4 regions of the Pectobacterium parmentieri genome follow, and region 1 is predicted to be linked to each of the others. Evidence: predicted binding sites of a transcription regulator. Region 1 holds the regulator's gene; each other region holds the start of a gene.

Region 1 (5,341 bases):
TATATAGAAAGTTATTCTCTCTAGTGGCCGATTTAATATTGCCTGTAATTGATTTTTTATGCATATTTATTGACTATATTTTCATTCTAACGTGATGGATAGCAGAGTGAGGCAGCAAATGGCAGCAGAGCAGAAAGCAGTGACACGGGATACTCACGATAAAGTGATTTTGCCGGTTTATGCACCCGCGAAGTTTGTACCAGTGAAAGGTAAAGGGAGTCGCGTCTGGGATCAGGATGGTCGTGAATATATCGATTTCTCTGGTGGTATCGCGGTCACGGCGCTCGGTCACTGCCATCCGGCGCTGGTCAACGCATTGCAGCAGCAGGGCGAAAAGCTGTGGCATACCAGCAATATTTTCACTAATGAACCCGCACTACGCCTCGCTAGCAAACTGATCGATGCCACGTTTGCCGATCGTGTGTTTTTTGTTAACTCCGGTGCAGAGGCTAACGAAGCGGCATTTAAGCTGGCACGTCACTATGCGGTTAAACGCCATAGTCCGTATAAAACCAAGATCATCGCCTTCTACAATGCATTCCATGGTCGCACGCTGTTCACCGTTTCAGTTGGCGGACAACCTAAGTATGCCGATGGTTTCGGGCCTAAGCCTGCCGATATTGTGCACGTACCATTCAACGATCTGGCTGCGGTTAAAGCAGTGATGGACGATCACACCTGCGCGGTTGTGCTGGAGCCGATTCAGGGAGAGGGCGGTATTACACCCGCTACGCCTGAGTTTTTGCAGGGCGTTCGTGAGTTGTGCGATCAACATAAAGCGCTGTTGGTGTTTGATGAAGTGCAGAGCGGGATGGGGCGTACCGGTAAATTATTCAGCTATATGCACTATGGGATTACGCCGGATATCCTGACAACCGCTAAAGCGTTGGGCGGTGGTTTCCCTATTAGCGCGATGCTGACGACGGAAGAGATCGCATCGGCCATGACGGTTGGGGTACACGGAACGACCTATGGCGGCAATCCGCTGGCCTGTGCGGTGGCAGAAGCCGCGCTGGATATCATCAATACGCCGGAAGTGCTGTCGGGCGTAGCAGATCGTCACGATCGCTTTGTTAGTGAACTTGAGAAAATCAACCAGCAGTACGGTGTGTTTGATCAGGTACGTGGTATGGGGCTGCTGTTGGGGGCCGAACTGAAACCGCAGTGGCATGGCCGTGCGGGCGAATTTCTGGCTGCCGCAACGGCACAGGGGCTGATGGTGTTGATGGCGGGTCCGAACGTCATCCGTTTTGTGCCGTCTTTGATCATTGATGAAGATGATATTGCACAGGGGATGGCGAAATTCGCCAACGCTGTTGCGCAGGTCGTTAACGCAGGAAACTGAGTTACGCTCTTAAAATAGCAGCGATAAAAAAACGTAGGGAACGTTTTTCAACGTCGCTTGCGACGGCCCGCAGGGGGGCGGCCAGGGATGGCACGCCATAAAAAACGTAGGGAACGTTTTTCAACGTCGCTTGCGACGGCGCGTGGGGTGACGAGCAGAAAACTCGCCATAAAAAAAGCGTGAGGCCGAGGCTTCACGCTTTTTTATTGGTAGGGTACCGCGACAGGGATTTAGCGAGTGCCGTAAACGACGATCGTTTTACCGTGTGCAGAGATCAGATTCTGGTCTTCTAACATTTTCAGAATGCGGCCCACGGTTTCACGCGAGCAGCCAACGATTTGCCCAATTTCCTGACGGGTAATTTTAATTTGCATGCCATCCGGATGTGTCATGGCATCAGGTTGTTTGGCCAGGTTGAGTAATGTTTGGGCGATACGGCCAGTCACATCAAGGAAGGCGAGGTTGCCGACTTTTTCTGAAGTCACCTGAAGTCTGTTTGCCATTTGCGCAGACAGGCGCATGAGGATGTCCGGGTTAACCTGGATGAGTTGACGGAATTTTTTGTATGAAATTTCAGCCACTTCACAGGCAGTTTTTGCCCGAACCCAGGCACTGCGCTCCTGACCTTCTTCAAACAGGCCTAGCTCACCAATAAAATCGCCCTGATTGAGGTAGGAAAGAATCATTTCCTTGCCTTCTTCATCTTTGATTAGCACTGCGACAGAGCCTTTCACGATGTAGTAAAGCGTTTCTGCTTTTTCACCTTGGTGAATCAGCGTGCTCTTCGATGGATACTTGTGGATATGACAATGGGAAAGGAACCATTCGAGAGTTGGGTCTGTCTGCGGTTTGCCGAGAACCATTCGCTATCATCCTCTGTTGTAATTCACTGCGCAAATTACAGGGGTCAGAGTTCCCTGTACGGCGTGTTTAACTGCTAAAAAAATAAAATTCAGTCTAGGCAGAATGACGTCAGGGAATATACTGGAACCACTGTACCCTTGATTTTCCGGTTGCTACCTTGCCGCACCGTAAACGTGGCTGGGTATGTCTGGCTACGTCATCATCTTCTTCGTTTCTGGGTTTGTCCAGAAAAGGTCTATTCTATTTTTGTTTTAACACAGCTTTAATGATGTGTCTTGTGTTGTCTCGCTTCAGCATGACAAAGCTCTGATTAACGCTGGTTTTTGTACAGTAACGATATAAATTTTCAAAAAAATTTTAGTGGAGAGGCATCATGCAGGCTCGGGTAAAATGGGTTGAAGGCTTAACGTTTTTGGGCGAATCGGCATCAGGGCACCAGATATTGATGGACGGTAATTCTGGCGATAAAGCGCCTAGTCCGATGGAAATGGTGTTGATGTCCGTAGGGGGATGCAGCGCGATTGATGTGGTTTCAATTCTGCAAAAAGGCCGCAACGATGTGGCAGATTGTGAGGTGAAATTAACCTCGGAACGCCGCTCTGAAGCGCCGCGTTTATTTACCCATATCAATCTGCATTTTATTGTGACGGGGAAAGGGTTGACCGATAACGTCGTTGAGCGGGCGGTTGCCCTATCAGCGGAAAAATACTGCTCCGTGGCATTGATGCTGGGCAAAGCCGTTGAAGTGACGCACAGTCACGAAATTAGAGCGCTGGCATAGTTCCTTCCTCTGGGCACTAATTCTGCTCACTTGAGCCCGTTATTAGGAGAAACACCGGGGGGGAGGTTCTCGTAGGGAGGCCTCACCCCGGTGGACGGCCCGAGTATCTCGATGCATAAACGATTGGTATTATCCTCGGGCACGTTCTCACCGTGCCCAGCTTTGCTTATTCGATGGCTTTCCCTTCTATCAGCCGCTGCACCAGCGGTGCCATGATTAGCTCCATCGCTAGCCCCATTTTTCCGCCGGGGACGACCAACGTGTTGATGTGGGAGATAAACGCCCCCTGCAACATGGCGAGCAGATAGGGATAATCAATATTATCCAATCCCTGAAAGTGGATGACGACGAAACTTTCATCCAGTGAGGGGATTGACTTGGCAGCAAACGGGTTGGAGGTGTCCACGGTGGGGACGCGCTGGAAGTTGATGTGTGTGCGAGAAAACTGTGGCGTGATGTAGGTGATGTAGTCTTCCATAGAGCGGACGACGGAATCCATCACCGCTTCACGCGAATGACCACGTTCATTGACGTCACGAATCAGCTTTTGGATCCACTCCAGGTTGACGATCGGTACCACGCCGACGAGCAAATCGACATGCTGTGCCACGTCGTTTTGATCGGTGACCACGCCACCATGCAGCCCTTCATAGAACAGGATATCGGTGGGCTCCGGCATCGGTTCCCACGGTGTGAATGTACCGGGAACCTGATTGTAGGGGATCGCTTCATCGTAGGTATGAAGGTATTTACGCGTCTGACCGTGACCATGTAGGCCATATTCGATAAACGATTGTTCCAGCAGGCTGAAATCATTCGCTTCCGGGCCGAAATAGCTGATGTGTCGCCCTAAATCACGCGCTTTGCGGATCGCCATGTCCATTTCCGGGCGGGTATAGCGGTGAAAGCTGTCGCCTTCCAACTGGGCTGCTCGTAGATCAAACTGCTGGAAAATCTTACGAAAGGCCAGACTGGTTGTCGTGGTACCTGCTCCGCTGGAGCCGGTAACCGCAATAATCGGATGCTGATGTGACATAAGGCGCGTGACTCCGTGATCGCGATGCCACATAGGCTGAAGCCTGTGTGCATCCTCAAAAAAGACGTAATGGTTCCCATTGTTAGCATGTTTGGCGTGCGCTTTCACGCCTTTCGCCATGATCAATAAGGGGCATGCCCTCCGGCATTGAGCTGGCCGCGTGGCATAATATTGAGGGTTTCATGTAACTCAGACCACACCAAAACTACGTCGCCAGATTGGAGTTGGCTACGGATATCTTCCACTTTCTGTGCCAGCGAGCGCTCCTGTTCGCCGTAATCAGTGCCTTCGCGCAGCACGAACGATTCGATGATGTTATCCAGCGTTTCTGGATCGAGCTGTTGCCAGGGAATAATCACGCTATGTTTCCTGAGTAAAAGGGTTCCTGGGTCAAAAGGGTTCCTAGAGAAGAATCGGTGGCGTAGTCCAAAAATGGGCTAAGCCAGTTGGGAATGCGCTGTTCCAGCCACATTTCCGGTTTCAATAACGTACCACTGACGAAGCCAACGTGCCCACCATGTTCCGTTAGCTGATACTCAATATTAGACGGTAACTGCGACAGATCGGGAATCACCTCCGGCGTCATGAAAGGATCGTCTTTCGCGTGGATGATCAGCAGCGGTTTGCGTATTTGAGGTAACAGCGGCAGAGCGCTACAGCGTCGATAGTAGTCAGCCGCATCGTGAAAGCCGTGGATACGTGAGGTAATGACGTCATCAAACTCGCGTAACTGACGGATTTTCTTCAACTGCGGCAACTGAATCGGCAGCGTGTCCGGGTAGGCGGCCAGCTTGCGTCCCGCGTTTTGTTTCAACAGACGCAGCAGGTAGTGCTGATAGATGCGGGAGAAACCTTGTTCCATCCGACGGCTACAGGGTTCGAGCATCAAGGGGGCGGAAACGATGACCGCAGCGGACAAGGAACAGGCTTCACCCTGCTGGCCGAGCAGGTAGGCCAGCATGTTGCCGCCGAGAGAAACGCCGATGGCGGCGGTAGGAGCCTCGCCCAGCGTCTCCTGCATCCAGTGCAGGAAATAGCCGGCATCGCTGGTTTCTCCAGAGTGATAAATACGCTTCATCCGGTTGGGCTTACCGCTGCACCCGCGAAAATGCATGATGACGGCCAGCCAACCGCGCTGTTTGCAGGCATGAAGCAGGCCGTGGGCATAGGGGCTATGGAAGCTGCCTTCCAAGCCGTGAAACAGCACCACGCGCGGTTTATGCCTCGCCTGCTCGGGCGCCTCGCTCCATGCCAGATCGACGAAATCGCCGTCCGGTAATTCGAGCGCTTGCCAGACTGGTAAAAACTGCGCGTG
Region 2 (5,341 bases), 2.0 Mb from region 1:
AGGCGTGTGAACGCAGCCTGAAGCGACTGCAAACGGAGCGTATTGATTTGTATCTGCTGCATTGGCGCGGTGGCATCCCGTTAGTTGATACGATTGCGGCGATGGAACGGTTGCAGCAGGCAGGAAAAATCGGGCAGTGGGGCGTATCCAATCTTGACCTTGAGGATATGCGGGAGTTGTGGTCGCTAGATGGCGGGCAGCACTGCATGACTAATCAGGTGCTTTACCATGTGGCATCACGCGGTATTGAGTTTGATTTGTTGCCATGGTGTCAGCAACAGCAACTTCCCGTGATGGCGTATTGTCCGCTGGCACAAGCTGGGCGCTTGCGCGATGGGTTATTTTCTCACCCGGTGGTGAACCGTATTGCGCGCGAACATAGCATCACGCCAGCACAGCTTTTATTGGCATGGACCATTCGTCAGCCAGGTGTGATCGCGATTCCGAAAGCAAGTGCTATCAAGCATGTTCAGGAAAATGCCAAAGCGCTGGACGTGTTGTTGTCTGTGGAGAATATCGCGCAGTTAGATCAGGCTTTTCCTGCCCCAACGCGCAAACAGCATCTGGATGTGGTGTGACGGAAGGATTTAGAAGAAAGTGTATGGCGAACAGCGTCGCCATACACGGTACAACGGGGGTTATTTCTTGATGCGGATAACCGTCGCCAGACGAGCCGGAGCGTTGGCTGACGCGACAAAAGGTTGGTTAATTCGCGCGGTTTCCACGCACACGAACGTTTTATATCCCTCATCCGGCATATCGCTAATCGTCCGAGAAAGTTCTGCGCCGGGGTTCCATGACACCACATCGCTATGGTGCGAATGGTGCACTTCGATGGTGCGTTTCAGTACCGCATCATGTACCACGCTGGTGTTCTGCGGTTGGGTATAGATACGATCTGCACGGCCGGTAAAGACCAGGTCGCCTTGCTGCGTCGCCAGCTTGCCTTGATCCACTTTATCAATGAATGACTCACCCAGGCCAGCAATACGAATGTCGCTGATGTCGCCGATCTGGAAGTAGGTGTGCAGCGCGCTGGTAATGCTGTAATCACCGTGTGCTTCCAGCTCAATACCGCACTCTTTACCCAGCTTGAAGCGAGCGATGAGCGTGAATTCATGTGGCCAGCTCTTACGTGTTTCCTCATTATCGCGCAGCGTGAACGTGAGTTGCACACCGTGCTCATCTTCGCTGTGGGCGGTAAATTCCCACGGCAGCAGACGAGCAAAACCGTGGTTAGGCTCGGCGAAAGGGCCAAACCAAGGGAAACAGATCGGGACGCCACCGCGAATGGCAACGTGCTGAGTAAAAGGCGTATTGTCGCTCAGCCAAAGTACGGGTTCTTCATTCGTCGGCTGCCAACTGAGCAGGTGTGCGCCTTGTAATGCGATAGCGGCACGAACTTCAGGATGTTCGACGACGATGACGGGTAATTGGTCCAACTGACGCTCGCTGAGGGTGGTGCTAATTTGCTTCGTGACGGGGAGTGAGAAAATTGTGTTATGCATGATAGAACCTTTTTTTGATTGTTTTTCGTTGTAAAAGAAATCTGCAATAAACAATAAAAAAGGGCGACATCACGTCGCCCTTTTTTCACAGAATCATCGCTGACGCTTATTTAGAAATGTGAGCAATCAGATCCAGAACCTTGTTTGAGTAACCTGTTTCGTTGTCGTACCAAGAAACCAGTTTCACAAAGTTGTCGCTCAGTGCGATACCAGCTTTAGCATCAAACACGGAAGTCAGTTTTTCACCGTTGAAATCGGTAGAAACTACTTCGTCTTCGGTGTAACCCAGAACGCCTTTCAGCTCGCCTTCAGAAGCGGCTTTGATTGCTGCACAAATTTCTTTGTAAGACGCTGGTTTTTCCAGACGTGCAGTCAGGTCAACAACAGACACGTTCGGGGTAGGAACGCGGAACGCCATACCCGTCAGTTTACCGTTCAGCTCAGGGATCACTTTACCTACTGCTTTAGCTGCACCAGTAGAAGATGGGATGATGTTCTGAGATGCGCCACGGCCGCCGCGCCAGTCTTTGTGAGACGGGCCATCAACGGTTTTCTGCGTTGCAGTGGTAGCGTGAACGGTGGTCATCAGTGCTTCAACGATACCGAAGTTGTCGTTGATAACTTTTGCCAGTGGAGCCAAGCAGTTAGTGGTACAAGAAGCGTTAGAAACGATTTCCTGACCTGCGTAAGTTTTGTGGTTTACACCCATAACGAACATTGGGGTGTCATCTTTAGATGGACCAGTCAGAACGACTTTCTTCGCGCCTGCAGCGATGTGTTTACGCGCAGTTTCGTCAGTCAGGAACAGGCCAGTTGCTTCAGCAACAACATCAACGTTGACTTCGTTCCACTTCAGGTTTGCAGGGTCGCGCTCTGCGGTAACACGAATGGTTTTGCCGTTAACAACCAGGTGGCCATCTTTAACTTCAACGGTGCCGTTGAAACGACCATGAGTTGAGTCGTACTTCAGCATGTACGCCATGTATTCAGCGTCTAACAGGTCGTTGATTGCAACGATCTCAATGTCAGAACGCTCTTGCGCAGCGCGGAAAACAATACGGCCGATACGGCCAAAACCGTTGATACCTACTTTGATAGTCATATATTCCACCAGCTATTGGTTTGTGAATAAAAGGTTGGTTGTAAAATTACAAAAACCTTGCTGAGCGTCAAGCGGAATCGTGTCAATAGTTGCTGTAAGTCAAACCTATGACCAATCTTTGTGCAAAAACCGCTTGAGCCTGTAACTAAGTAACATCTAAGACTGATATGGGGGCGGAATGCATCATATAAAGCCCATGTCATTTCAATATGTGATGTATGTCACAATTAAATATTCATGCTAATAACATTGTTAATATTAAGCCAGAATGGCCTGTTAGGTTGTTAATTTTTTGTTATAATCAATGATTAAATGAATAAATAACACCGCAGCGAGACTTCAATGACTAACGACTCTGCTTCGCCTACTTCGTCCGATAATACTGAACTGACAGAGCTGCAACGCTATGTCACTCAGCAACGCGGTACTGAGCCTGCGTTTTCAGGTAAATTGCTGCATAACAAGCGCACGGGCGCCTATCACTGCCTGTGCTGTCAGGCTCCGCTGTTTTATTCTGACAGTAAATATGATTCCGGCTGTGGCTGGCCGAGTTTCGATCAGCCGGTGTCCTCAGAAGCGATTCGCTATCTGGAAGATGACTCACACAACATGCGCCGTATTGAGATCCGCTGTGGGCAGTGCGATGCGCACCTGGGACATGTTTTCCCCGATGGCCCGAAAACCACGGGAGAGCGCTATTGCGTGAATTCTGCTTCGCTGAGCTTTATCGACGACGTTGATGGCGAACGCGTTGACGGGTAGTCTGTTTACCACCGCTATGGTAGTGGCAGCCAGAGATTACAATAGCTTTAAACGATTCAGCCGTTGTGGGCTCTGCCAATAACAGGCATTCAGCAATAATAAATCTGACCTTCCTCGGAGCAGAAACCGGATATGGAACTCAATGATCTGATCGACGCCATGACGCCAGAAATTTACCAACGGTTAGTTACAGCGGTAGAACTGGGCAAATGGCCAGATGGTGTCGCGTTGACGGCTGAACAGAAAGAAAACTGCCTGCAAATGGTGATGATGTGGCAGGCCCGCCATAACGAACAGGCTGAGCACATGACAATTGGCACTAATGGCGAAATAGTGATGAAGAGCAAGCAAGAACTGAAGCGGCAGTTTACCAGTGCCGACGCTATCGTTACGCTGAAGCCTGAGGTGTAAGTGTCAGCGGTAGTCTCAGAGGCTACCGCTAGTTGCTGGTGGCTTTAGTGATGGGAGGATAGTTCCGCAAGGAACTGTGTCATGTCGATAAGTCTTGCCCCACGCTGTACCATTTCCTGTAATGCCAATGCGCTGTCGTCGGGCGAAAGATTGACACCACGACAGCCATCCACCAATACCTCGGTGTGATAACCCAAGGCGATAGCATCCCATACGCTAAACTTGACGCAATAGTCGGTCGCCAGCCCCAGAATGGTTAAATGAGTAATGTGGTGAGCGCGTAGCCAATCATCCAGTTCAGTTTTAACGCGATGACCGTTATCGAAAAAAGTGCTGTAGCTATCTATGTCAGGCTGCGTACCTTTTTGTACTATCCATTGAATGCCTGATAGTTGAAGCGCTGGATGAAAATCGGCACCCGTTGTCTTCTGCACACAGTGGACGGGCCACCAGATTTGCGGCCATCCGTTTAACTCACCGATTTCACCTACCACAGCCTGTTCACTCACCGCAAAGCAGCCGTGGTTAGCGGGGTGCCAATCCTGGCTGGCAATCACTGTAATCCCTGCGGCTACACAGGCCTCAATGGCGCGATTGGCAACCTCGAGGACCTGATCACTTTCGTTAACCGTCAGCGCACCGCCGGGGAAGAAATCATTTTGTAAATCAACTAATAGCAATGCTTTTTTCATTATTAACTCCGTGATTGCTTAATCTTTATCGCTCAATTCTCCATGCAGGTTTTGCTGCATTAAACGGCGAATGTCATCGGCGCTTAAATCTTGCTGGCTCAGTAAGTAATGCAGTTTGGTCAATGCGGCTTCAACGGTCATGTCAAAACCACTAATAACTCCCGCATGCGCCAGCGCGTTGCCTGTTGCATAGCCGCCCATATTTACACGTCCGGAAATACACTGAGTCAGGTTAACGACCACAATGCCGCGCGCTGAAGCTTCACGTAATTCGCGCAGCAGCCCAGGGCTTTGCGGTGCGTTGCCGACGCCGTAGGAGCGTAAGATTAGTGCTTTCACCGGCTGACGAAGGAAATTACTGATGACATCGGCAGAAATACCGGGATAAATCGTAATCACCCCGATAGGTTGCGGTGTGATGTGATGCACTTTCAGCGGTGGGCAGTCTCTACATTCCACGGTGGGAGCCAGCCGACGAATATGGATACCGGCTTCCAGCAGTGGTGGATAGTTGGGGGAAGCAAAAGCATCAAAACCGTCGGCATGGGCTTTGGTGGTGCGATTGCCGCGCAATAGTTTGTTATTGAAGAAAAGGGCGACTTCATTAATCGGATGGTTAGCTGCCACGTATAGCGCGTTCAATAGGTTTGTCTGGCCGTCCGAGCGCAATTCCGCGAGCGGTATTTGTGACCCTGTCACAATAACCGGCTTAGCCAGATTTTCCAGCATAAACGAGAGCGCAGAAGCGGTGAACGCCATGGTGTCTGTACCATGCAGAATCACAAAACCGTCGTAATCATCGTAGTGGGCTTGAATATCGTCCGCGATGGATTGCCAGTCCGCTGGTGTCATGTCAGACGAATCGA
Region 3 (5,341 bases), 450 kb from region 1:
AACGATATTTGTTTACCAGAATGGTAATTTTTATAGTGGCTATCAACCACGATTAACCCGTAATTGGTAATTATTTATGCCCCACGATCTGAATGACCTCACTCATGCTCTGAACGCGCAAAACCTGCGTGAACTGCCTGCCCGTTTTGGTTGCCCGGTGTGGGCCTATGACGCTCAAACCATCGTTAACCGCATCGCCCAACTTCGTCAGTTCGATACGATTCGCTTCGCGCAGAAGGCGTGTTCCAACACGCATATTTTGCGCCTGATGCGTGAACATGGGGTGAAAGTCGATTCAGTCTCGCTGGGGGAAATTGAGCGTGCGCTGGTGGCGGGGTTTGTGCCGGGTACTGATGCTCATGAGATCGTCTTTACCGCCGATCTGCTGGATCGCCCGACGCTGCAACGCGTTGCCGAACTGAATATCCCAGTGAACGCGGGTTCGGTCGATATGCTGGAACAGCTTGGGCAACAGTCGCCGGGGCATCCGGTATGGCTGCGTGTGAATCCGGGTTTTGGTCATGGTCATAGTCAGAAAACCAATACCGGTGGCGAGAACAGCAAGCACGGCATCTGGTATGGCGATTTGCCGCTGGCGCTGGAACACATTCAGCGCTATCAGTTGAAGCTGGTGGGGATCCACATGCACATTGGTTCCGGCGTGGATTACGGCCATTTGGAACAAGTGTGCGAGGCGATGGTTCAGCAGGTCGTTGAGCTGGGTCAGGATATTGAGGCGATTTCAGCGGGCGGCGGGCTGTCGATTCCCTATCGTCACGGCGAAGAAGCGATTGATACCGAACACTATTACGGGCTGTGGAACGCCGCGCGGGAGAAAATTGCTACGCATCTCGGCCATCCGGTCACGCTGGAAATTGAACCTGGGCGCTTTCTGGTCGCGGAATCTGGCGTGCTGGTGGCGGAAGTGCGGGCGATAAAATCCATGGGCAGCCGCCACTTTGTGCTGGTCGATGCCGGGTTTAACGATCTGATGCGTCCTGCGATGTACGGCAGCTATCACCATGTGTCTCTGTTGTCGGGCGACGGCCGCGATATCAGCCAGTCCACGTTGCGAGACAGTGTGATTGCAGGGCCGCTGTGTGAATCCGGCGATGTGTTTACCCAGCAAGCAGGCGGTGGTGTAGAAACCTTCCCGCTACCGGAAGCACAGGTTGGCGACTATCTGGTCTTCCATGATACCGGTGCATACGGCGCATCGATGTCCTCTAACTACAACAGCCGTCCATTGCTGCCGGAAGTGTTGTTTGAAAACGGCGAACCGCGCCTAATCCGCCGCCGTCAGACGCTGGAAGCGCTGCTGGCGCTGGAAGCGCTTTAATCAACTCGTATACTCCTAGTGTTGTCAACGCACTGAACGCGCAGCGCCGGAACATCACCTTTACGGCGCGTAGCGTGTACTAATAATATTAAGGGGGGCCGCGAGTGTGGATTAGCACGCGGCCTCCTTTTTGTTTGCGCTGGTCTTTTGTGCCTTTTTACCCCTGCCTGACCAACCTTCGTTTCTGATGTAGTCAAATCACAATGTGATAAACCTCTCGCTATCTTGTTCTCTGACACAGTTTTTTTTATTCAAATGCCCATTTTTTTCGTGTCTGGACACATAGGTCGATTTATTAGGAAAGCATAGAATAACTATCGTGAAATATTAATAGGGCGAGGTTTGAACGCTATTATTCATTAAGTGTTAATAAAATTAAAAACATCATTTAATACAAATCGGCCAGAGAAAAGATTTGTATTCGTACCCTGCTGTCTATTTTTTATAAAAAACAAGAAGAGGTTTAATTATGCATGCAATGGAACCCCTTGGCTGGTATGGGGCTTTAATAGGTTTGTTTGTTGCTATAATTCTTATTCTAAGAAAGGTTAATCCCGTCTATTCTTTATTTTTTGGTGCCATCATTGGCGCTGTGATTGGCGGAGCCAATTTAGATCAAACCATTTCATTATTAACCTCCGGCACACAAAGCGTGATGGGCACCGTTATCCGTGTATTGGCGGCGGGTGTTTTAGCGGGTGTGATGATGGAGTCAGGGGCCGCAGAAACGATTGCTCAGGCAATCGTAAGAAAAATGGGGGAAGGAAAAGCCATTTTAGCCCTGACGTTAGCGACGATGATTATTACTTCCGTTGGCGTATTTATTCCTGTTGCCGTGTTAATTGTTGCACCGATCGCGCTATCTGTTGGGAATAAAATGGGCGTGTCAAAGTTGGCATTGTTATTGGCACTGTCTGGCGGCGGAAAAGCGGGCAATATTATTTCACCGAATCCAAATACTATTGCTGCCGCGAATGGGTTTCACCTGAGCTTGAGTGATGTGATGATTGCCGGTTTTATTCCTGCGGTTTGCGGCATGGTAATGGCTGTGATCGTCGCCACATTACTGAAAAACAAAGGCGTCAAGGTCAGCGAACAGGAAGCGAATGCGTTGTCTGCGACAACCAGTGACAAGGCCTATCCGACGCTTGGCAAAGCGATTGTGGCACCGTTGGTTGCCGTTGTTCTGCTGATGCTTAATCCCATTGGTTCTATTTTGCATATCAACCTGCTCTCTTCCTTTAAACTTGATGCGATGTATGTATTGCCGCTGGCGGGATTTATTGGTTTGGTCGCGATGGGGCAGCAACACAAAATGTTGGCTTATACGGCATCCGGTTTGGAGAAAATGACTGCTACCGTGCTGATTTTAATTGGTGCAGGCGCGATTGCTGGGTTAATTTCCGCTTCAAATTTATCGATACAGGTTGTCGCATTAATTAATGTTCTTGGTATTTCTGGCACCTTCCTGGCACCGATATCAGGTATTTTGATGGCTGCTGCTACGGCATCAACATCCACTGGCGTTATTTTAGCGACAGGAACATTTGGTGATGCTATTTCACATGTTGGCGCTCCTCCTATTTCTTCTGCCGTTATGGTTCATACAGGCGCTACCGTTATTGACTCTTTGCCGCAGGGTAATTATTTCCACGTCACAGCACAAAGCATGAATATGAGTATTCGGCAACGTATGGCCTTAATTCCTTATGAGGCGCTGGTGGGGGGGACAATGGCCATTGTCTCAACGGTTTTGTACGGTTTTGTTTTATAAGGTAGCGAGATGATGAGTATGAAAAATGAAACGTTTGTTTTGGCACCGGACTCCTTCAAGGAAAGTATGACGGCAAAAGAAGTGTGTATTGCCATGGAAAAAGGTCTGAAAAAGATATTCCCTGAAGCGACGTATATTCACGTACCCATGGCAGATGGCGGTGAAGGCACCGTGCAATCATTGATTGATGCGACACAGGGCCATATTTTCCAGCAAACGGTGGTTGGCCCACTGGGTGAACCGGTGGAAGCAACTTATGGTGTAATGGGCGACGGCGACATTGCCGTGATTGAAATGGCTTCTGCCAGTGGTATTCACCATGTCAATCAGGACACTAAAAACCCGTTAATCACGACGACTTACGGCACAGGCCAGTTGATTCGTGCCTGCCTGGATAAGGGGATCAAAAAAATTATCCTGGGTATCGGTGGTAGTGCAACCAACGATGGTGGTGCAGGGATGGCAGAAGCGCTGGGGGTGAAATTCTATGATGAGGCCGGCGAACGGTTAAGTCGTGGTGGTGGTGCATTAGGAAGGCTACATCATATTGATATTTCAAGTATTGATAAGCGTCTTGCTGACATCGATATTCTGGTGGCGTGTGATGTGACTAACCCATTGTGTGGTGAAAATGGTGCTTCCCATATTTTTGGGCCGCAAAAGGGAGCAACGCCTGAAATGGTCAGCATGCTCGACGGCAATCTGTCCCACTATGCCAACCTTATTAAGGCACAGTTGGGTAAAGATATTGCCAGCCAGCCCGGCGCGGGAGCGGCGGGGGGATTGGGAGCAGGCTTGATGGCGTTTACTGGTTGCACGCTGCAAAAAGGCATTGATATTGTGATTGAGTACAGCGGGCTAAGGGAGAAATTGTCTGAAGCCGATTTTTGTTTTACGGGGGAAGGGCGCATTGATAGCCAGACCAAATTTGGTAAAACCCCCTACGGTGTGGCAAGAACGGCGAAGGAGAATAGCGTCCCGGTGATTGCGGTATCTGGCTGTGTAGGAAGCGGTGTTGAAGATCTCTATCAGGAAGGTATTGATGCCATCTTCGGTATTATTCCCCACGCAAAAAGTATTGATGGTTTATTAAAAGAAGGGGCGTTAAATATGGAGCGTGCCTGTGAAAATATTGGACGTTTAATTAAGGCGACGTCTATCCATCATTAGTCCCTATTTTTGTCATTATTTTTGCAGCGGATTGCTTTCCATTTTTTATATAGATGGATACACAGCATCGCCTTTTAGAATAAAAACAGGAAAGAAAATGACTGCGTTTTTAAGAAGAACCAAAATTGTTGCAACACTGGGGCCAGCCACCGATCGTGATGATAATCTGGAAAAAATCATTAGAGCGGGCGTGAATGTTGTTCGATTTAATTTCTCCCATGGAACATCGGACGATCATATTATTCGTGCCGAAAAAATTCGTAATATTGCACGTAAGCTTAATAAACATGTGGCGATTTTGGGGGACTTACAGGGGCCTAAAATCAGGGTGTCAACGTTCAAAGAGGGGAAGGTTTTTTTGAATGTTGGTGATACGTTTATTCTGGATGCCTGTCTGGAAAGAGGGCTAGGTGATAATCATCAGGTTGGTATCGATTATAAAAATCTGCCAAACGATGTTGTACCCGGCGATATCTTGTTGTTGGATGATGGTCGCGTTCAGTTAAAAGTGATGGGTGTGGCAGACGAAAAAATTACCACTTTCGTTACCGTCGGCGGCGTTTTATCCAATAATAAAGGGGTTAACAAACTAGGCGGTGGGTTATCTGCTGATGCACTGACCGAGAAAGACAAAACCGATATTTTGGTTGCCGCGAAGATTAACGTCGATTTTCTGGCCGTATCATTCCCACGTAATGGTGACGATCTCCGTTATGCTCGCCAGTTGGCGCGTGAGGCGGGTTGCCAGGCTGCCATTGTCGCCAAGGTTGAACGGGCTGAGGCGGTCGCTACACCAGAATGTATGGATGACATCATTTTGGCATCTGATGTGGTGATGGTCGCGCGTGGCGATCTGGGTGTGGAGATTGGTGATGCTGCGCTGGTTGGTGTGCAAAAAGCGCTGATCCAACGCGCTCGTCGTCTTAATCGCGTTGTGATTACGGCGACGCAAATGATGGAGTCGATGATTGCCAGCCCGATGCCAACGCGTGCTGAAGTGATGGATGTCGCGAATGCCGTATTGGATGGTACGGATGCCGTCATGCTATCGGCAGAAA
Region 4 (5,341 bases), 1.9 Mb from region 1:
GCAAAGCATCACACCTTGGCGAATCGCATCAATGGGAGAATTCACCACCAGCGGTTTACCATCCAGCAAAACCTGACCGCTGGTGATTTTGGTCGCACCAAACAGCCCTTTCATAAGTTCGCTGCGCCCCGCACCCACCAGACCAAATAGCCCGACAATCTCCCCCTGTTTCACGTTCAGGGAAATCGTGGATTTCACGCCCGGCGCTTTTACGTCTTTCAGCGTCAAGCGCTCTTCGCCGTGCGGACGCGGCGCGTAGCCATAGATATCCCCCAAGTTACGCCCTACCATCGCCTGTACCAGCGACTCATGGTTCACTTGCTGCATATCGTCAAACGTGCGCACATAGCGGCCATCTTTAAACACGGTAATGGCATCGCTCAGTGCAAAAATTTCTTCCATTCGGTGTGAAACGTACAAAATGATCCGGCCTTCACTGCGCAATTCCGTAATCACCCGGAAAAGTTGCTCGATCTCACGGGCAGACAGCGAACTGGTCGGTTCATCAAAAGCAATAATCTTGGCGTTACGCGCCAGCGCTTTGGCGATTTCCACCATCTGCCACTGCCCGATAGACAGGTATTTCAGCGGAGTATCAGGATCAATATCCAACCCCAGATGCTGTAATTGCAGTTTGGCTTCATAGCGCAGCAACGAATAATTCACCATGCCGTATTTATGCGGCAGTTGGCCCAGATAGATGTTCTCGGCGACCGTCATTTCCGGCACCAAATGCAGTTCCTGATAGATGATGGCAACGCCCGCATTCAGGGCATCCATCGTATTACTAAACTGTACAGGTTTGCCCTGAATGTGGATTTCGCCCGCTGACGGTGCATAGTTGCCGCTCAGGATTTTTAACAGCGTCGACTTGCCCGCCCCGTTTTCCCCCATCAATGCATGGATCTGGCCGGCATGGCAGGAAAAACTGATATCCGAAAGCGCCTTAACACCGGGAAATTCTTTACCGATCCCATGAAACGACAAATAGGGTGACTGTGCTGTCATGTCTGTTTCCTCATAACGATGCAGGTAGAGCGCGGATAACCTCGACCAGCGTCATGCTGACCGGCGTTATCCGCGTCTTTACGAAATCAGGCGTGATTACATCAGGCCTTTTTTCTCCAGTTCGACCTTAAAGTTGTCACGAGTGATCAGCACCACGTCGGTCACTTCGGTGAATTTCTCCGGCTCGACACCTTTGGTGACCCAGTCATTCAGCATCTGAATACTCTTATAGCCGTGAATATCCGGACTTGGCAGCAGTGAGCCAAAGAAGCCCGTTGCCTGACCTTTGGACAGTTCGCTCACCGCATCCACGCCGTTGATACCGATACCAATGACGTTAGCCGCTTTAAAGCCCTGTCCTTCCGTCGCACGAACGCCACCCAGCACGGTGTTGTCGTTCATACCGATAATCAGCCAGTTTTTCACGCCAGGATGCTGAACCAGCATAGAGTTAGCAGCGTCAAACGCGCCGGGGATATCGTTGGATTTGGTAGGCACCCGATAGATCTGTTTTTCTGGGAAGCCAGCCACTTTCAGCGCATCCATAGAGCCAGAAGTACGGCGACGAGCGGTGTCCAATTCATCAGCCGTAATCGCCATCACCGCCGTTTCATCCACTTTCCAGCCACGGTTGTTCATCTCTTTATACAGTTCCTGCCCCTGACGCTCGCCAATTTTGGTGGCTGCCATCATCACCAACGGCACCGTGTCCATCGGTTGGCCTTTGGCATTCACGAACTGGTCGTCAACCGCAATCACCTTAAGATTGTAGCTACGCGCCTTGGCAATAATGGCCGGCCCCAATTTCGGATCTGGGGTACAAATAACAAACCCTTTCGCTCCGCTAGCCGCCAGACTATCAATCGCGTTCAGGGTTTTTTCCCCATCAGGCACCGCAATTTTTATCACATCAAAACCAAGATCTTTTCCTGCCTTATCGGCGAATTTCCATTCGGTCTGGAACCAGGGTTCTTCCGGCTGCTTAACCAGAAACCCCAGCTTTAAGTTCTCTGCCATAGCTGATTGTGACATAACAGCAGCTAACCCGATTGCAGCCAGCGCCTTAGTGAATTTATGCATGATGTTCTCCGGTGTCATTATCTTTTCATTCGCCAGTGACGCTGAAGCGAATTCGAGTTCCTGGTAAGGGTATTTCCGGTCTGGATAAAGGAAAAACACAGACTTAGCGTAAATCCTTCACTCAGTAGCATTCAGACGCTTTATGTTTTAGTCGTTATTTTCGGTTCGAATATAGAGCTTTATCACATCCCGGAACAATGACAGGTTTGTGCATACATTTAGCAATTTTAACCAATCATTAACCTTTGACGAGCTTCACAAAATGGCTGCGGGCGACAGAAAAATACATACTTCCAGCTAACCGCTCCTAACCGCCTCTTCCTATCCCTGCCTATCGTAAACGTCAACGATCTGGGATTAATGAGGAGCAAAGCATGAGCGCGGGCGCTATTACGATTGGTCTCGACTTCGGCAGTGATTCGGTACGCGCCTTAGCCGTTGACTGCCAAAGCGGGAAAGAGCTGGAAACAGAAGTGGTCTACTATCCCCGCTGGCGTGAGGGTAAATATTGTCAGCCTGCCAACAACCAGTTCCGACACCACCCGCTGGACTATATCGAATCGCTAGAGCAGGCGATTAAGGTGGTGGTTTCCCGTCTGACGAACGAACAACGGCAGAGCATCATCGGTATTGGCGTGGATTCCACCGGGTCAACGCCCGCGCCGATTGATGAACAAGGCCAGATACTGGCGCTACGTCCCGAGTTTACCAACAACCCCAATGCGATGTTCGTCCTGTGGAAAGACCACACGGCAATAGAAGAAGCAGATGCCATTAATGCACTCTGTCATAGCGGCCAGTTCCCGGATTACACCCGCTATATCGGCGGCGTTTACTCATCCGAATGGTTCTGGGCCAAAATCCTCCATGTCTCACGTGAAGATGCGGCCGTGCGCCAGACAGCGGTTTCCTGGATCGAACTCTGTGACTGGGTGCCCGCCCTGCTTTCCGGTACACAAGCGCCTGCTGATATTCGTCGTGGTCGGTGCAGTGCTGGACATAAATCACTCTGGCACCCGAGCTGGGGCGGACTACCGCCGAAAGATTTCTTACATGCGCTCGATCCCTGCCTGACCGAGACATTACAGTACCCGCTGTTTACCGATACCTGGACTGCTGAACAACCCGTCGGCACCATCACCGCCGAGTGGGCACAGCGGCTCGGCATTCCCGACACTGTCATCCTTGCAGGCGGCGCGTTTGACTGTCACGTCGGCACCGTCGGCGCGGGCGCACAGCCCTATACGTTGGTTAAAGTGATTGGCACCTCCACCTGCGACATTCTGATCGCCGACGAAGACCGTATTGCCGATCGCACTATCGCTGGCATCTGTGGACAGGTAGACGGCAGCGTCGTCCCCAACTATATCGGTCTCGAAGCCGGACAGTCCGCCTTCGGCGACATGTATGCCTGGTTTGGGCGTGTGCTGGGCTGGTCGTTACAGGAAGCAACAAAAGACCATCCTGAACTTAAATCGTCCCTACAGGCGGTGGAAGCCAAGCTGTTGGAACGACTCACCCACAACTGGGCGGAAAACCCCACGCTGGATCACCTGCCTATCGTGCTGGACTGGTTTAACGGCCGCAGGACGCCGTTCGCCAACCAGCGATTAAAAGGCGTGATTACCGATCTCAATCTTGGCACCGATGCCCCTACGCTGTTTGGCGGTTTCATTGCTGCTACCGCCTTTGGCGCACGCGCGATTATGGAATGCTTTGAAGATCAGGGCGTCCCCGTCGAAAACGTGCTGGCACTGGGCGGCATCGCGCGGAAATCTCCCGTCATCATGCAGGTGTGTACCGACGTAATGAATCGCCCCTTGCAGATCGTCGCATCCGATCAGTGCTGTGCACTCGGTGCAGCGATCTTTGCCGCTGTCGCCGCTGGCGTTCACGGCGATATCCCAACCGCACAACAGCATATGGCCAGTGGCATAGAACGCACGTTGATGCCAGACAGCCAGCGCGTTGCCCGTTATCAACAGCTTTATGAACGCTATCAGCAGTGGTGCCACCTCGCGGAACCTGCCTATAGCCCAACGTCTACGGCAAAAAACTAATTTTTATCCCTCTGGGGATCACGTTACAGGAGTCATCATGGATCATTTTAAGCAGCTTGAAGTCTGGTTCGTCATCGGTAGCCAGCATCTCTACGGGCCGGAAACGTTACGTCAGGTAAAAGAGAACGCAGAAAACGTCGTCGCCGGTTTGAATCAACAAGCCAATCTGCCCGTTAAGCTGGTGCTGAAGCCGCTGGTGAAAACACCAGATGAAATTCTGGCACTGTGCCGCGATGCCAACTATCAGGATAACTGTATCGGCCTGCTAACCTGGCTGCACACCTTCTCCCCGGCAAAAATGTGGATTGGCGGCTTGAGCGTACTCAGTAAACCGCTGCTGCAATTCCATACCCAGTTCAATGCCGAAGTGCCGTGGGATACCATGGACATGGATTTCATGAACCTGAACCAGACCGCACACGGCGGACGCGAATTTGGCTTCATCGGTGCCCGGATGCGACAGGCACATCAGGTCGTGGTCGGCCACTGGCAGGATAAGAACGCCCATGCCCGCATCGGCAAATGGATGCGGGTTGCTGCCGCACTTCAGGAAAGCAAACAACTGAAAGTCGCGCGCTTTGGTGACAACATGCGCGAAGTCGCCGTCACCGAAGGCGATAAAGTCGGTGCACAGATCCAGTTCGGCTACTCCGTTAGCGCTTGGGGGCTAGGTGATTTAACCGCCGTTGTCGATGCCGTCTCCAAAGGCGATATTGATGCGCTGGTCGAAGAATACGAAACCAGCTATCAGTTGACAGACACCGTGAAACTTAACGGGACTAACCGCCAAAACCTACTGGATGCTGCCCAGATCGAACTCGGGATGAAACGCTTTCTGGAACAAGGCGGCTATCACGCGTTCACCACCGATTTTGAAAACCTATACGGTTTGAAACAACTACCGGGTCTGGCGGTACAGCGACTGATGCAGCAAGGATACGGTTTCGGCGGCGAAGGCGACTGGAAAACCGCCGCACTGCTGCGCATCATGAAAGTGATGGCTAGCGGTTTGCCGGGCGGTACCTCTTTCATGGAGGACTACACCTATAACTTCCAGAATGGTAACGATCTGGTCGTCGGCTCCCATATGCTGGAAGTCTGCCCTACCATTGCGAAAGAGCAGAAACCAATTCTGGATGCGCAACACCTTGGCATTGGTGGAAAAGCCGACCCTGCACGCCTGATTTTCTCCA

What was found. The regulator CRP, encoded in region 1, controls carbon source genes, mostly activating them, when cyclic AMP is high. The targets are predictions, from matches to a motif close to ATGTGANNNNNNTCACAT.
Region 2: a site for CRP is predicted at 2,820-2,837, ahead of msrB (peptide-methionine (R)-S-oxide reductase MsrB). Genes of this name have one in related genera too.
Region 3: a site for CRP is predicted at 1,543-1,560, ahead of A8F97_RS00525 (GntP family permease). Genes of this name have one in related genera too.
Region 4: a site for CRP is predicted at 2,259-2,276, ahead of A8F97_RS06990 (arabinose ABC transporter substrate-binding protein). Genes of this name have one in related genera too.

Annotation. Positions count from the first base shown of each region.
Region 1 is NZ_CP015749.1:4,704,736-4,710,076, forward strand. It holds gene argD (bifunctional acetylornithine/succinyldiaminopimelate transaminase) at 119-1,345, shown strand; gene crp (cAMP-activated global transcriptional regulator CRP) at 1,576-2,208, opposite strand; gene A8F97_RS21350 (OsmC family protein) at 2,583-2,990, shown strand; gene A8F97_RS21355 (phosphoribulokinase) at 3,157-4,026, opposite strand; gene A8F97_RS21360 (YheU family protein) at 4,149-4,385, opposite strand; gene A8F97_RS21365 (hydrolase) at 4,382-5,341, opposite strand, start outside.
Region 2 is NZ_CP015749.1:1,654,005-1,659,345, reverse strand. It holds gene A8F97_RS07340 (aldo/keto reductase) at 1-578, shown strand, start outside; gene A8F97_RS07335 (D-hexose-6-phosphate mutarotase) at 639-1,508, opposite strand; gene gapA (glyceraldehyde-3-phosphate dehydrogenase) at 1,615-2,610, opposite strand; gene msrB (peptide-methionine (R)-S-oxide reductase MsrB) at 2,953-3,372, shown strand; gene A8F97_RS07320 (YeaC family protein) at 3,505-3,783, shown strand; gene pncA (bifunctional nicotinamidase/pyrazinamidase) at 3,828-4,475, opposite strand; gene ansA (asparaginase) at 4,494-5,341, opposite strand, start outside.
Region 3 is NZ_CP015749.1:118,919-124,259, forward strand. It holds gene lysA (diaminopimelate decarboxylase) at 77-1,339, shown strand; gene A8F97_RS00525 (GntP family permease) at 1,809-3,113, shown strand; gene A8F97_RS00530 (glycerate kinase) at 3,123-4,283, shown strand; gene pyk (pyruvate kinase) at 4,381-5,341, shown strand, end outside.
Region 4 is NZ_CP015749.1:1,580,032-1,585,372, forward strand. It holds gene araG (L-arabinose ABC transporter ATP-binding protein AraG) at 1-1,008, opposite strand, end outside; gene A8F97_RS06990 (arabinose ABC transporter substrate-binding protein) at 1,105-2,088, opposite strand; gene A8F97_RS06995 (ribulokinase) at 2,463-4,148, shown strand; gene araA (L-arabinose isomerase) at 4,186-5,341, shown strand, end outside.